Regions from separate parts of the Micrococcus sp. 093350064-1 genome, predicted to be linked through region 2. Evidence: predicted binding sites of a transcription regulator. Region 2 holds the regulator's gene; the other holds the start of a gene.
The links. Region 2 encodes LexA, which represses DNA repair genes until DNA is damaged. Its sites were predicted from a motif close to TCGAACANNTGTTCGA; they were not measured.

Region 1 (7,770 bases), 320 kb from region 2:
GCTCACCGGCGTGGCGCGGAGTTCGACCTCGACCCCGTTGAGGGTGGTGACGAGCGTGCGCGTCTCGGCGTCTGCGTAGAAGTTGGTCTCCGCATTGCGGATCCCGCGTCCGCCATTGTCCGACCGGATCTCAGGCTTCAGCACGAGGAGCGTGCGGACCTCGTCGATGGAGACGGGCGGGGCGCCGTCTGTTGCTGGGCCTGGCGAAACCGCAGTAACGCATTCCGGCCGGCTGTAGTAGGGATCCCTATCTGGGCGAGTTGTGTCGACGAACTGCTCACGTACCCATGCCCCTTCTGGGCAAAAGGCCTCGGTCTGTTCGCGACACGTCCCAAAATCGGAATTGTTTTCTTGATTCGGGAAACAGGCGTCTACAGTGCGCTGCTCGATTGCCGGCTTTTCTCTGGCTCCTGGAGCGGTAACTTCGGATACCGGTTCGGAGGCCGGCTGAGGGGGCTGTGTTCGCGACTGTTTCTTGCACTGCGTTCGAATCCTAAATTCGACGTCTTCTCGCTTGCCGCTAATGGGAACATCGGTGCAGGTATTCGCGCGCTGTGCGTGCGCCGATGGCGCTTGAATCAGCGTTAGGGCGATGCAGGCAGTTGCTATTGCAATCAGAATACGCGAGATAGAAAGCATTATTGCGCATCCTGTTGATTTTGCATTTCATCGATCACCCAGTGGCCCTTGGAGGGTTCGTAGACTACGTCGGCCAGCCAGGTCTCGTCGTGAGTTTCCGCCCCACTGGCAGAGTCGTCTCTAACGCCCTGTGAGTCGAAGACATCTACAGCGGATGCGTCACGAACAAGAGTAGCGGTGTAGCCAAACTCTGACGGGGTGAGAGTTAACGATTTGATCGAGGTGTGCTCTCCCGTTGACCAGCCACCTTCTTTGTAGTGCTGGGCAGTTGAGTCGGATACGGCTTGGCAAAGCTCGCAGTATTCGCTGTATGTCGAATCAAAATCAGCAGTTTCCCCGGTCTGGTCGGTGTAGTAAATGGCCTCCCAGAAGTAGCGAATCGCCGCCTCGGCGCCCTCCTTGGTCTCTTCCTTCATGGCGGCGGGCATCTCCGGCTTGGGCACGTTCCGCGCGGGGCCGTCGGCAGACGCGGGCACGTATTCGCCGGACCCGCTCTCCGTGGCCGTGGGGGATGAGCTGACGCCCGCGGTCGCGCTCGTGCTCGCGGGCGCGGACGTCTCGACGGCGGGCTTGGCGGACGAGGGCGACGTCGTCGACGACTCGGCGGGCTCGGACTGCCCGCCGCAGGCGGTCAGCGTGAGCGCCAAGGCCACGCTGAGCGTGCCGGCCTGGGCGAATCGGTGGCGGCGCAGGGCGCGCCCGGGTGCGGTGAGAGACATTTCCCCTCCAACTGGATGTCCGTCGTGTGTCCGCGCCTCCCGCGCTGATCCCGCAGTGCGGTGCCCGTGGTATGCGAGGCCCGGTTGGTTCGGAGTATACGCAGACGGATTGTGGTCCTGCTCGCATTGTCCACAGGGCCGTGCCGGCGCACTTCTTCCGGCCCAGAGACGATTTTCTCGTGCATGTGCGCCCCAGGGTCGGGTTCGAGACCCACGGCCAGGACTCGGTCAGCCGGCCTCACGAAAGGGCGTTCCCGGCCTCGCCCGTCTCGGGGTCATGCGTCCTTAACGTGTCCGGCGGCTGCCCTACGTTCGCACCCATCGCATTCGAACACATGTTCGAGTACGATCGGGGGTGCGGCCCCACCTTCCCACTTCTTCCCCGCGTCCGGTCCGCCGGACGGGCCGCGCTCCCATCGCCCGACGGCACCCCGTCGTCGGTCCGGTCAGCAGTGCACAGGGAGAGAAGCAGAATGGGAGTCCTCACACAGTCGGTGGCGGTGGAGTGCGGGGCAGACGGCACCCCGCAGGGGCTGCGCTGGAACGGGCGGGACTACGTCCTCGCAGAGCGCCCCATGCGCTGGTTCGAGCGGCGCCGCTGGTGGGCGGAGGAGGTCCGCGCGGAGAAGGGCCGCGGCGCCGGTCTCGTGGACCACGAGATGTGGCGGCTGCAGGTCCGCCTGGCCCGGGCCGGCGCCGCGCCCCTGCAGACCCTCGACGTCGCCCACCACCTGGACTCCGGCCGGTGGCGGCTCGTGCGCGTCCACGAGCACGCCCAGGATCTGAGGCGGTCGGCATGAGCCGGGCCGCCGCGGCCGGACGCACCGTCGCACCCTTCGCCCACCTGCACGTCGCCTCCGCGTTCAGCGCCCACTACGGGGTCAGCTGGCCCGAGGACCTCGTGGCCGCCGCCGCGGCCGCGGACATGGACCTGCTGGCCTGCACCGACCGGGACGGGCTCTACGGCATGGCCAAACACGTGGGCGCCTGCCTGCGCCACGGCATCACCCCGATCGTGGGCGTGGACCTGGCCGTCCGGTGGAGCGAGGACGAGGACGCCGGCCGCGTGGTCGTGCTGGCCCGAGGAGGCTGCCACGGCTCCGGCTACCGCTCCCTGTGCGAGCTCGTCTCCGCCGCCCACGCCCGCACCACCGGGGGAGCGGCAGGTGGCAGCCCCTGGGCCAGCGTCGCCGAGCTCGCCGCCGCGGCGGCCGGCCGTGTCCCCACCGCCGCCAACCGGGACAACCCGCCCACCCCCGAGCTGTTCGTCCTCCTCGGCCCGGACTCGGACGTCGGCCGCCACCTGGCCCGCCGCCGGTACGCGGCCGGCCTCGCCGCCCTGCACCGCTGGAAGGCGGCCCTGCCCGCAGGCAGCCCCCACGCCGACGTCGTCACCCACCTCTCCGCCCCCGGCCGCCGCCTCGACACCGGGCACGCCGTGAAGACCCTCCGCGCCGCCCGCCAGGCCCGCATCCCCGCCGTCCTGACCAACGCCGTGCGCTACGCGGCCCCGGACGGTGCCGCCACCGCGGACGTCCTCGACGCCGTCCGTGCCCTCAGCTCCCTCGACGCCCTCCACGACCTGCAACCCAACGGGCAGGGCTGGCTCAAGTCCACCGCCGCCATGCACCGCATCGCCCACGAGGTCGCCTCCGCCGCCGACGACCGCCCTGCCCCCCTGCTCGAGGCCACCCGCCGCCTCGCCGAGGCCTGCGCGCTCGACCCCGAGACCGACCTCGGCTGGGGCGTGCCCCGCGTCCCCGAGGCCGCCGTCATCGGCATCGACGGCCCCCCGGAGCACGTGCTGCGCGCGCGCACCCGCACCGGCCTCCTCGCCCGCTACCCCCACCTCCACACCGGGGGAGGCCTCCCCGGCACCAGCCAGGCGGCCCGGGACCTGCAGGACCGCGCCGAACACGAGCTCGGCATCATCACCCGACTCGGCTTCTCCTCCTACTTCCTCACCGTGGCCGCCGTCGTCGACCTCATCGAGGGCATGGGCATCCGCGTGGCCGCCCGCGGCTCCGGCGCCTCCTCCCTCGTCAACCACGCCCTGCGGATCTCCCATGTCGACCCCATGGCCAACGGCCTGATCATGGAGCGCTTCCTCTCCACCGACCGCTCCACCCTCCCGGACATCGACATCGACGTGGAGTCCGCCCGCCGCCACGAGATCTACCATGCCGTCGTCGAGCGCTTCGGCGCCGAGCGCACCACCCTCATGAGCATGCAGAACGCCTACCGGGCCCGCGGCGCCGTCCGCGACGCCGGCCTCGCCCTCGGCATGCCCGAACCCGAGGTGGACGCCATCGCCAAGCAGCTCTGGCGCTTCTCCGCCTCGAACTTCCGCGAGGCCCTCCAGCGCATGCCCGAACTCGGCGGCCTCTCCCGCCGCATCGAGTCCGGCCGCGCCGAGGGCGACCGCCAGCTGGACCTGCTCGTCGACCTCACCGAACGCCTCGACCGCCTGCCCCGCCACATCTCCATGCACCCCTGCGGCGTCATCCTCGGCGACGCCGCCCTGCTGCACCGCACCCCCGTCCAGCCCTCCGGCATGGGCCTGCCCATGAGCCAGTTCGACAAGCACGACATGGACCCCATGGGCTTCCTCAAGCTCGACATCCTCGGCGTGCGCATGCAGTCCGCCATCGCCTACACGATCGCCGAGGTCGAACGCACCACGGGCGAGCGCATCGACCTCGAACAGGTGCCCCTGGACGACGACGCCACCTACGCGATGATCCGCACCACCCACACCCTCGGCTGCTTCCAGATCGAGTCCCCGGGCCAGCGCGAACTCGTCGGCAAACTCGCCCCCCGCGAGTTCAACGACCTCACCGTGGACATCTCCCTCTTCCGCCCCGGCCCCATGCAGTCCGACATGGTCCGGCCCTTCCTCGAACAGCGGCACGGCTGGGCACCCGCCCACTACCCGCACCCCGACCTGCGGCCCGTCCTCGCCGAGACCCACGGGGTCACCGTCTTCCACGAACAGGTCCTGCGCACCATGGACGTCATGACCGGCTGCGGACTGGCCCGCGCCGACGAGCACCGCCGCCTCCTCGGCGGCCCGCAGGAACACCTCGTCGAAGAGGCCTTCCGCACCGGCGCCCTCGCCCGCGGCTACTCCCCCGAAGTCATCGACGAGGTCTGGGCCACCCTCTCCGCCTTCGGCTCCTTCGGCTTCTGCAAGGCCCACGGCGCCGCCTTCGCCGTCCCCACCTACCACTCCGCCTGGCTCAAGACCCACCACCCCGCCGCCTTCATGGCCGCCATCCTCGAACACGACCCCGGCATGTACCCCGCCCGCCTCATGGTCGCCGAGGCCCGCCGCATGGGCATCCCCGTCCTGCCCGTGGACGTCAACGCCTCCTCGCGCCACGTCCACGTCGAGTGGGTCCCCGCCCACCCCGAGGTCGACGACGGCGCCCCCGGCCGCTGGGGCATCCGCCTGCCCCTCACCAGCCTCTCCGGACTCAGCGAAGCCGAGACCGACCGCCTCGACGCCGGCCGCCCCTACCGCTCCCTCGCCGACGTCCGCGACCGCGCCCGCCCCACCGCCCGCAACCTCGAACGCCTTGCCCAGCTCGGCGCCCTCGACTGCCTCCTCCCACCCGGCGGCGCCTCCCGCACCGACCTCGTCCACCACCTCGAACTCCAGCACTCCACCACCCGCGGCACCGCCCCCGGCCGCACCGCCCCGCGCTCGCGGTCCGCCCGTCCACGGCAGGTGGAGGGCCAGATGGCCCTGGACCTGCCGGACACCGAGCTCACCGCCCTCGCCCCGCTCTTCCCGGACCCGGCCCCGGCCGCCCGGGTCCGCACCGAGCTGGAGCTCACCGCCCTGGACGTCACCGCCCACCTCATGGACTCCCACGCCCCGTACCTGGACGCGCTCGGCGTCACCCGGGCGAAGGACCTGCTCGGGCTGCGCACGCAGTCCCGGGTGCTCGTGGCCGGGGTGCGTGTGGCCACCCAGACCCCGCCCATGCGCAGCGGCAAGCGGGTGGTGTTCCTCTCCGTGGACGACGGCACCGGCTGCGTGGACGCCTCCTTCTTCACCGAGGCCCAGCACGCCTCCGGGGAGATGCTCTTCTCCGCGCGCCTCCTGCTGATCGAGGGCACCGTCCGGCGCACCGGCGGCCGGGCCGTGTCCGTCCAGGCCGTGCGCGCCTGGGACCTGCACCGACCCCAGACGCTCCCGGACCCCGACTACCTGGACGCCACCCGGCAGCAGTGGCGGGACTGGCTCGCGGCGGACCGCCGAGCCGCCGCCGCGCGCCGCAGCGGCCGGGCGGGCACCGGGGCGCAGCCCCTGCCGGACATCCCGCACCACGGCACGGGCGGTTGGCCCGTGAAGGTGCGCACCGACGTCGGGCCGGCCGGCGGGGCCCGCCCCGGCCGCACGGCACCCGATCGGCCCGCTCCGGAGCACACCCCGATCCCGGTGCCCCACCCGGAGACGTGGGAGCTGCTGCCCACCCCGGACAGATGAGACCGTCCGCCTCCGTGCCCCGCCGTCCGGCCGCGCCCCTAGAATGGGACGCGGCCGACGGTGGCCCCCGTACGCCACCGATCCCGAAGCCAGACCTCGAAGGAGCACCGTGTCGGAGCCGAAGAACATCCTGCTGACCGTGGACGGAGAGCTGCGGGAGGTGACGCACGGCACCACCGGCCTCGACCTCTTCCGCGAGAAGCCGACCACCGCCGTCATGCGGGTGGACGGCCTGCTCTGGGACCTGGCCCGCGAGATCCCCGCCGGCGCGTCCGTCGAGTCGGTGGACATCACGGAGCCCGAGGGCCTCGAGGTGCTGCGGCACTCCACCGCCCACGTGATGGCCCAGGCCGTGCAGCAGCTGCGCCCGGGCGCCAAGCTCGGCATCGGCCCGTACATCACGGACGGCTTCTACTTCGACTTCGACGTCGACGAGCCCTTCACCCCCGAGGACCTCAAGCAGATCTCCTCGCTCATGCAGAAGATCGTGAAGTCCGGCCAGACCTTCCGCCGCCGCGTCGTGGACGAGGAGACCGCCCGCGCCGAGATGGCGGACGAGCCCTACAAGCTCGAGCTGCTCGGCAAGAAGGACGCCGCGGACACCGCCGGCGAGGGCGCCTCCGTGGAGGTCGGGGCCGGGGAGATCACCATCTACGACAACGTGGACCGCAAGACCGGCGACGCCGTGTGGTGCGACCTCTGCCGCGGCCCGCACCTGCCCTCCACCAAGCTCATCGGCAACGGCTTCGCGCTCACCCGCTCCGCCGCCGCCTACTGGCTCGGCAACGAGAAGAACAAGCAGCTGCAGCGCATCTACGGCACCGCCTGGGCCAGCAAGGACGACCTCAAGGCCTACCAGGAGCGCCTCGCCGAGGCCGAGCGCCGCGACCACCGCAAGCTCGGCGCCGAGCTGGATCTCTTCTCCTTCCCGGACGAGCTCGGCTCCGGCCTGCCCGTGTTCCACCCGCGCGGCGGCATCATCCGCAAGGAGATGGAGGACTACTCCCGTCGGCGCCACACCGAGGCCGGCTACGAGTTCGTCTACACCCCGCACATCACCAAGCAGCACCTCTACGAGGTGTCCGGCCACCTCGACTGGTACGCGGACGGCATGTTCCCGCCCATGCACATCGACGAGGTCCGTGATCCCGAGACCGGCGAGATCACGCGCCAGGGGCAGAACTACTACCTCAAGCCGATGAACTGCCCCATGCACAACCTGATCTACCGCTCCCGCGGCCGGTCCTACCGTGAGCTGCCGCTGCGGCTGTTCGAGTTCGGCTCCGTGTACCGGTACGAGAAGTCCGGCGTGGTCCACGGGCTCACGCGCGTGCGCGGCATGACCCAGGACGACGCCCACATCTACTGCACCCGCGAGCAGATGAAGGAGGAGCTGACCACCACGCTCAACTTCGTCCTCGACCTGCTCAAGGACTACGGCCTCAACGACTTCTACCTCGAGCTCTCCACGAAGGACCCGGAGAAGTTCGTCGGCTCCGACGAGATCTGGGAGGAGGCCACCCGCACCCTCGCCGAGGTCGCGGAGGCCTCCGGTCTGCAGCTCGTCCCGGATCCGGGCGGCGCCGCGTTCTACGGCCCGAAGATCTCGGTCCAGGCCCGGGACGCCATCGGCCGCACCTGGCAGATGTCCACCATCCAGCTGGACTTCAACCTGCCCGAACGCTTCGACCTCGAGTACCAGGCCGCCGACGGCACCCGTCAGCGCCCCGTGATGATCCACCGCGCCCTCTTCGGCTCCATCGAGCGCTTCCTGGGCGTCCTCACCGAGCACTACGCCGGCGCGTTCCCGGCCTGGCTCGCCCCCGAGCAGGTCGTGGCCATCCCGGTGGCCGAGGCATTCAACGACTACCTGGACGACGTCGTCGCGAAGCTGCGTGCCGAGGGGATCCGGGCGCG
Region 2 (7,770 bases):
CTGCCACGCCCCGCCCGGGGCGGTCTCCGCGTCGAGCACCACGAACGTGCCGGGGGCGTCCTCGGGGACGCCGGCGGCGCCGTCGTCGTTCGGACCCAGCCCCACGAAGCCGCGGCGGCGCAGGTGGTAGGCGGCGGACAAGCCCGCCTGGCCCGCGCCGATCACGACGACGGTCGCCCGGCCCGTCCGGCCGGGCTGCGGCGGGGCAGGGGAGGGGGACACGGTCATGCCCGCAGGATACGTGCGCGTCGTCAGCGGACCGGGCGCCGGGGCCCCTGTCGCCCACACGCGCCGCCCGGTACACTCGACGCCCATGTGGATCTTCCTGCACTGACGCCCCCGCGTCACTGCCCGCCCCCGCCCCCTCGCGCGCCCGCCTCGGATGAGGCCGTCGAGCGCGCCCCGGCACCTGATGGAGATCCCACCATGGACGATGTGGTCCGCCCCTGCACGCCCGCCGACGAGACCTCGTGGCTGCGGTGCCGCGTGCTCACCTTCCTCCCGCGAACGGAGCCGCCGCGAGATCGTCGCAGCGCGGCGCCGACCCCTGCCCACACGGCCGTGCGCGTCACCCGCCACGTCCGCCCCCTGCGGACAGCCGCCTAACGCGTCCGCGCACCCCTCTACCCTGAGAGCATCGGGCCACCCGACCGCGGCGGCCCAGAGGAGACCATGACTGAGAAGAACCAGCACACCCCCGGCCCCCAGGGCGCCCACGGCTCCGAGGACGAGATCCAGGCCGTGATCGACCGCATCCTGGCCGCCGATGACGCTCGCCGCGCCTCCGGCCGCGAGGCGACCGGGCGCGGCTCCGCGGACAGTGTGGTCGCGGACCACGAGGACGCCCCCGACGCCGGCACCCCGGACCGCTCCGGCGCGCTCGCAGGCCGTGCACTCGCCCTGGACGAGGGCGAGGACGGGCACACGGACGCCGACGGCGACCAGGACGAGCTCGCCGCGCGCCACTCCCTCAAGCGCGTGCAGGGCCTGTCCACCGAGCTCGAGGACATGACCGAGGTCGAGTACCGCCAGCTGCGCCTGGAGCGCGTGGTGCTGGCGGGCGTCTGGACCGAGGGCTCCGCGGAGGATGCGGAGAACTCCCTGCGGGAGCTCGCCGCGCTCGCCGAGACCGCGGGCTCGGAGGTGCTCGACGGCGTCATCCAGCGCCGCGCCACCCCGGACCCGGCCACGTTCCTCGGCAAGGGCAAGGCGCAGGAGCTCGCCGAGATCGTGGCGCTCTCCGGTGCGGACACCGTGGTGGTGGACTCCGAGCTCGCCCCGTCTCAGCGTCGCGCGCTGGAGGACGTGGTGCGGGTGAAGGTGATCGACCGGACCGCGCTGATCCTGGACATCTTCGCCCAGCACGCGAGCTCGCGTGAGGGCCGCGCCCAGGTCGAGCTCGCGCAGCTCGAGTACCTGCTGCCGCGCCTGCGCGGCTGGGGCGAGTCCATGTCCCGGCAGGCCGGCGGCCGTGCCGCCGCCGGCGAGGGCATCGGCTCCCGTGGACCCGGTGAGACCAAGATCGAGCTGGACCGCCGCCGCATCCGCACCCGCATGGCGAAGCTGCGCCGGGACATCGCCGGGATGAAGCCGGCCCGGGAGGCCAAGCGTGCCAACCGTCGTCGCAACCGGGTGCCGTCCGTGGCGATCGCCGGGTACACCAACGCCGGGAAGTCGTCCCTGCTCAACCGCCTCACCCACGCCGGGGTGCTCGTGGAGAACGCCCTGTTCGCCACGCTGGACCCCACCGTGCGCAAGGCCATGACGCCGGACGGCATCGGTTACACCCTCTCGGACACGGTCGGCTTCGTGCGGAACCTGCCCACGCAGCTGGTCGAGGCGTTCCGCTCCACCCTCGAGGAGGTCGCGGACGCGGACGTCATCCTGCACGTCGTGGACGGCTCGCACCCGGATCCCGAGGGCCAGATCGCCGCGGTGCGCTCCGTGTTCGCGGAGGTGGACGCGCACCGGATCCCCGAGATCATCGTGCTGAACAAGGCGGACGCCGCGGACCCGGCCGTCATCGCCCGGATCCGGGCCAAGGAGCCCCACGCCGTGGTGGTCTCCGCGCGCACCGGCGAGGGCATCGACGAGCTCGAGCGCGCCATCGCGGCCACCATCCCGCGGCCTGACGTGCGGCTCGAACTGCTGATCCCGTTCACCCGGGGTGAGCTGGTCTCCCGCCTCCACTCGGCGGACGCGGAGATCCTGGCCGAGGGCTACGAGGAGGGCGGCACCCGCCTGTCCGTGCTGGTCCGTGAGGACATCGCGCCGGACTTCGCCGAGTTCGTCGTGGAGGCGGACGCGTCGTGAGCGACCGGGCGAAGGAAGCCGGGGCGGGCGGCGCGCAGCCACGCACGGAGCACGAGCGCGAGGCGCTGCGCCTCCTGGACGCCGCGGTGCAGGCCACCGGCGGCCAGCACCGCGCGGGTCAGCGGGAGATGGTGCTGCAGGTGGCGCGCGCCCTCGAGTCGCGCCGCCACCTGCTCGTGCAGGCCGGCACCGGCACCGGCAAGTCCCTGGCCTACCTGATCCCCGCGCTCCAGCACGCGATGACGCAGGAGGACCCCGTCGTCGTCGCCACGGCCACGCTCGCACTGCAGGCCCAGATCATGAAGCGGGACGCCCCTCGGCTGGTCGAGGCGCTCAAGGACGAGCTGCCTCGCGAGCCCGTCGTCGCCCTGGTCAAGGGCCGCTCCAACTACCTGTGCCGCCACAAGGTGGACGGCGGCTACCCCGGGGACGAGGGCGAGGAGGCCCTCTTCACGGTCGCCGACGACGGCGGGGTGATCGGCTCCGCCACGGACGGCGCCGCCGGGCCCTCCTCCCTGTTGGGCAAGGAGGTCATGTACCTGCGGGCGTGGGCGGACCAGACCGAGACCGGGGACCGCGACGACCTCGAGGTCCCCGTCACCGACCGCGCGTGGCGGCAGGTCTCCGTCTCCGCGGTCGACTGCCTCGGCGCGTCCCGCTGCCCCCAGGCCGAGGAGTGCTTCTCCGAGCGGGCCCGCGCGGACGCGGCGGACGCGGACGTCGTGGTCACCAACCACGCGATGCTCGCCATCAGCGCCTTCGAGGGGCTCGCGGTGCTGCCGGCGTACTCGGCCGTCGTCGTGGACGAGGCCCACGAGCTGCAGGACCGGGTGACCGGCGCGGTCACGGGGCAGCTGTCCGGGTCGATCGTGCACGGCGCGGCCACCTCGCTGCGCCGCCACACCACGGTGGCCGTGGAGGACCTGATCGAGGCCGGGGCGGCCCTGGACCGCGCGTTCACGGACACCCCGTCCGGCCTGATCGCCGCGGGCCCGGACGAGGTGCAGGAGCAGGCCCTCACCGGCGTCCTCACCGCCGCGCGTCAGTGCCTGTCCGACCTCGGCCAGGACAAGGACAAGGAGGCCGATGCCGACGGCGGACGGCAGATGGCGCGCTCGCGGATCCTCGAGGTCCTCGAGGTGGTGGAGCGCATGCTCGCGGCCCGGCCCGAGGCCGACTTCCCCGAGGTGCTGTGGGCCACCCGCCCCGGCCACTTCGAGCCCGGCGTGGGCTGGCAGCCGGGGGACGAGACCGACCCGCCCCAGCTCTACGTGGCCCCGCTCTCGGTGGCCGGCAAGCTGCGGGAGGGCCTGTTCGGCAAGGCGACGACGGTGCTCACCTCCGCCACGCTCACCGTGGGCTCGGGGGAGCGCCGGTTCGACTCGGTGGCCGGCGACGTGGGCCTGGCCGGCCCGGACGCCCCGAAGTTCGAGGCCCTCGACGTCGGCAGCCCCTTCGACTACCCGCGTCAGGGGGTGCTCTACGTGGCCCGGCACCTGCCCCGGCCCGGCCGGACGGCCTCGCCCGAGTCCCTGGATGAGCTCGAGGCGCTCCTGAGGGCGTCGCGGGGCGGGGCCCTCGGCCTGTTCTCCTCGCGCCGGGCGGCCGAGGACGCCGCCGCCGAGATGCGCCGTCGGCTCGGGCCGAAGACCACGATCCTGTGCCAGGGGGACGCGACCCTCTCCGCCCTCGTGCGCCAGTTCTCCGAGGAGCCGGACACGTCCCTGTTCGGGACCATGAGCCTGTGGCAGGGCGTGGACGTGCCGGGGAACTCGCTGCGGCTCGTGGTGATCGACCGCATCCCGTTCCCGCGGCCGGACGACCCGCTCTCCCAGGCCCGCACCCGGGACGTCGCCCGGCACGGCGGCAACGGGTTCATGCGGATCTCCGCCACGCATGCGGCCGTGCGCATGGCCCAGGGCGCCGGGCGCCTCGTGCGCTCCGTGACGGACCGCGGCGTGGTGGCCGTGCTGGACCCCCGCCTGGCCACCGAGCGGTACGGCGGCTACATCACGAGCGCCCTGCCGGACTTCTGGCGCACCACGGACCGCGACGTCGTCCGCGGGGTGCTGGCACGGCTCGCCTCGGGCGATTGACCTCGCTCGGCCTCGGGCCGTCGGCCCGGTCGGAGGGAGCGGGTCAGAGTGAGCGCAGGACCGTGACGACGCGCCCCATCACGGTGGCGTGATCGCCGAGGATGGGCTCGTAGGCCGTGTTCTGGGGGAGGAGCCAGGTGTGCCCGTCGCGGCGGCGGAAGGTCTTCACGGTGGCCTCGTCGTCGAGCAGGGCCGCGACGATGTCGCCGTTCTCCGCCGTCTCCTGCCGGCGCACCACCACCCAGTCGCCGTCGCAGATCGCGGCGTCCACCATCGAGTCGCCCGTGACGCGCAGCATGAACAGCTCGCCCTCGCCCGTAAGGCGTCGCGGGATCGCCATGACGTCCTCGACCTGCTGCTCAGCCAGGACCGGGCCGCCCGCCGCGATGCGGCCGACCCAGGGGACCGGCACGCTGTCCGCCTCGTCTGCGCCGGTGTGCCACGCGGGGATCGCGGTGACCCGCGACGACGGCGCAGCGGCGGGGGAGGCGGCGTCGCCCAGCGGGGTGCCGTCCACGTCGAGCAGCACCTCGAGGGCACGCGGGCGTCCGGGGTCGCGCCGGATGTAGCCGTGCCGCTCGAGACGGCCCAGCTGGTGCGTGACGGAGGAGAGCGAGGCCAGGCCCGCGGCATCGCCGATCTCGCGCATGGAGGGCGGGTAGCCGTGGTCGGCGATCGCGTCCCGGATGGTCTGCACGATCCGCCGCTGGCGGTCGGTGAGCGGCGCGCGCGCCGCCGGCTGATCGTCGGTGGTGCTCATGGCTGCCGTCCGTTCTCCCGGGGGTGATGGTGGCCGGCCTCATGTTCCGGCGTCCGGCTGCCGTCCGGACGCTTACCGTGTCCGCCCCCGCTGGTTGCCTGTGTCCTGGCGATCCCCGGGGGCGTTCCGGGGCGTCCGTGCATCGCCTCGAGCCTAGAGGAGAGCCGCCTCTCCTTCAAAGATATGTTCGATTTGTTCGTGGCGTGTCTCGAACACCTGTGCTAGAAAGGGATTCGAACGGATTCGAACAGATGTTCGATAGCCTGGAGGGCATCCGCCCCGGAGGAGGACACCATGACGCTCACCACCGCCCAGTTCGCCGGTTCGCCCGCGACGGCGCGGCCGCGTCCGGCCACCATCCGTCTGACCCGCCGCGGCCGCCTCGTCCTGCGAGGGATCCCCGTGATCGCCGCGGCCGTGGCCGCCACGCTGGCGGCCGCCTTCTTCCTGGGTGTGCTGCTGTCGCCCGCCGCGGTGTCCGCGGACACCGCGGGACCCGCCACCCAGTCCGTCACGGTCATGCCCGGGGACAGCCTGTGGACCATCGCCACCACGGTGGCGCCGGAGGCGGACGTCTACGAGGTGATCGCCACGATCGACGAGCTCAACGGGCTCGAGGGCCGGGCCCCCGCCCCGGGCGAGGAGCTGTTCGTCCCGGCCACGCGGTGACGCACGGCGGGCCTCGCCCTCCAGGGTTCCTAGACTGGCGGCCATGACCGACCTCAGCTCTCTGCCCCTGCGCGAGAACCTCCGCGGCCTGAGCCCCTACGGCGCCCCCCAGCTGGACGTGCCGTACATGCTCAACACCAACGAGAACACGCACCCGGTGCCGGAGGAGGTCGCCACCGCCATCGCCGAGCGGGTCGCGGCCGTCGCCGGGGGGCTGAACCGCTACCCGGACCGCGAGTTCACGGGCCTGCGACGCGCGCTCGCCGGCTACCTCGGCCACGGCCTCACGGCGGACCACGTGTGGGCCGGCAACGGCTCCAACGAGATCCTGCAGCAGATCCTCCAGGCCTTCGGCGGCCCCGGGCGGACACTGCTGAGCTTCCTGCCCTCGTACTCCATGTACCCGCTGCTGGCCGGCGGCACGGACACCGTGTTCGTGGACGGCGGCCGCGCCGCGGACCACACCCTCAGCGCCGAGCACGCGGCGGCCATGGTGCGGGAGCACCGTCCGCACGTCGTCTTCCTGGCCTCCCCCAACAACCCGACGGGCACGGCCCTGGACCTGGCGACCATCGAGGCCGTGTACGCCGCGCAGGCGCAGAACGAGGCCGCCGGCGGGCCCGGCGCGATGGTCGTCATGGACGAGGCCTACGCGGAGTTCGCCCTCGCCGGCACCCGCTCCGCCCTCACCCTCCTGCCCGGCCGCGAGCGGCTGATCGTCACGCGCACCATGTCCAAGGCGTTCGCCCTGGCCGGCGCGCGCCTGGGCTACCTGGCCGCGGACCCCGCCGTCACCGACGCCCTGCGCCTGGTGCGCCTGCCGTACCACCTCTCCGCGGTCACGCAGGCCACGGCGGAGGCCGCCCTCGACCACGTGGACGCGCTGCTGCGCACCGTGGAGGACATCAAGGCCCAGCGCGACCGCATCGTCTCCACCCTGCGCGGCCTGGGACTGAGGCCCTCGGTGTCCGACTCGAACTTCGTCTTCTTCGGTCACCTCGAGGACGCCTCCGACGTGTGGCGCCGCCTGCTCGACCGCGGCGTCCTCGTGCGGGACGTCGGCATCCCGCACCACCTGCGCGTCACCGCCGGCACCGAGCCGGAGACGACGGCGTTCCTCACCGCTCTCGAGGAGGTCCTCGGCGAGACCGGGCACCGGTCCTGAGGCGTCACCGGAGTCTGGGCGTCCGCCCGGCTCCCTAGGATGGGGACAGCGCGCGCGGCGCCCCGGCCCGCCGGCACCGGCCGCGCGCACCCGCATCCCCCCCGCACCCGTCCCGGACCGGTGCGGACCCAGCCCGAGGAGGACCCGTGGCAGCCGAGCTGATCTCCGGACGCCGTGCGCGCATGACGCGCACCACGAGCGAGTCGGACGTGTACGTCGAGATGGATCTGGACGGCACCGGCCGCGCTGAGATCTCCACCACCGTGCCGTTCTACGACCACATGCTCACCGCGCTGTCCCGGCACTCCCAGATCGACCTGACGGTCCGTGCCACCGGGGACACGCACATCGACGTGCATCACACGGTCGAGGACGTCGCCATCACCCTGGGCGAGGTGCTCAAGACCGCGCTCGGGGACAAGTCCGGCATCCGCCGCTTCGGCGAGGCGTCCGTGCCGCTGGACGAGGCGCTGGCGCGCGCCGTCGTCGACGTCTCCGGCCGGCCGTACCTCGTGCACGAGGGCGAGCCCGAGGGGCAGCAGTACCACCTCATCGGCGGGCACTTCACCGGTTCCATGACCCGCCATGTGTTCGAGTCGATCACGTACCACGCGGCGATCTGCCTCCACATGGACGTCGTGCGGGGCCGGGATCCGCACCACATCGTCGAGGCGCAGTTCAAGGCCTTCGCCCGCGCCCTGCGCGCCGCCGTCGAGGACGACCCCCGCATGACCGGCGTGCCCTCCACCAAGGGCGCCCTCTGATGG

Region 1: ACUW6W_RS01915 (DUF6504 family protein) is a predicted target of LexA. The motif match lies at 1,686-1,701, and genes of this name have one in related genera.

The regions. Positions count from the first base shown of each region.
Region 1 is NZ_JBSEYU010000001.1:404,640-412,409, forward strand. Features, by position in the region: gene ACUW6W_RS01905 (PKD domain-containing protein) at 1-144, opposite strand, end outside; gene ACUW6W_RS01910 (DUF6318 family protein) at 639-1,358, opposite strand; gene ACUW6W_RS01915 (DUF6504 family protein) at 1,832-2,158, shown strand; gene ACUW6W_RS01920 (DNA polymerase III subunit alpha) at 2,155-5,853, shown strand; gene thrS (threonine--tRNA ligase) at 5,963-7,770, shown strand, end outside.
Region 2 is NZ_JBSEYU010000001.1:83,556-91,325, forward strand. Features, by position in the region: gene ACUW6W_RS00375 (NAD(P)-binding domain-containing protein) at 1-228, opposite strand, end outside; gene hflX (GTPase HflX) at 673-2,313, shown strand; gene ACUW6W_RS00385 (ATP-dependent DNA helicase) at 2,310-4,409, shown strand; gene lexA (transcriptional repressor LexA) at 4,453-5,169, opposite strand; gene ACUW6W_RS00395 (LysM peptidoglycan-binding domain-containing protein) at 5,464-5,838, shown strand; gene ACUW6W_RS00400 (histidinol-phosphate transaminase) at 5,882-7,003, shown strand; gene hisB (imidazoleglycerol-phosphate dehydratase HisB) at 7,186-7,767, shown strand; gene hisH (imidazole glycerol phosphate synthase subunit HisH) at 7,767-7,770, shown strand, end outside.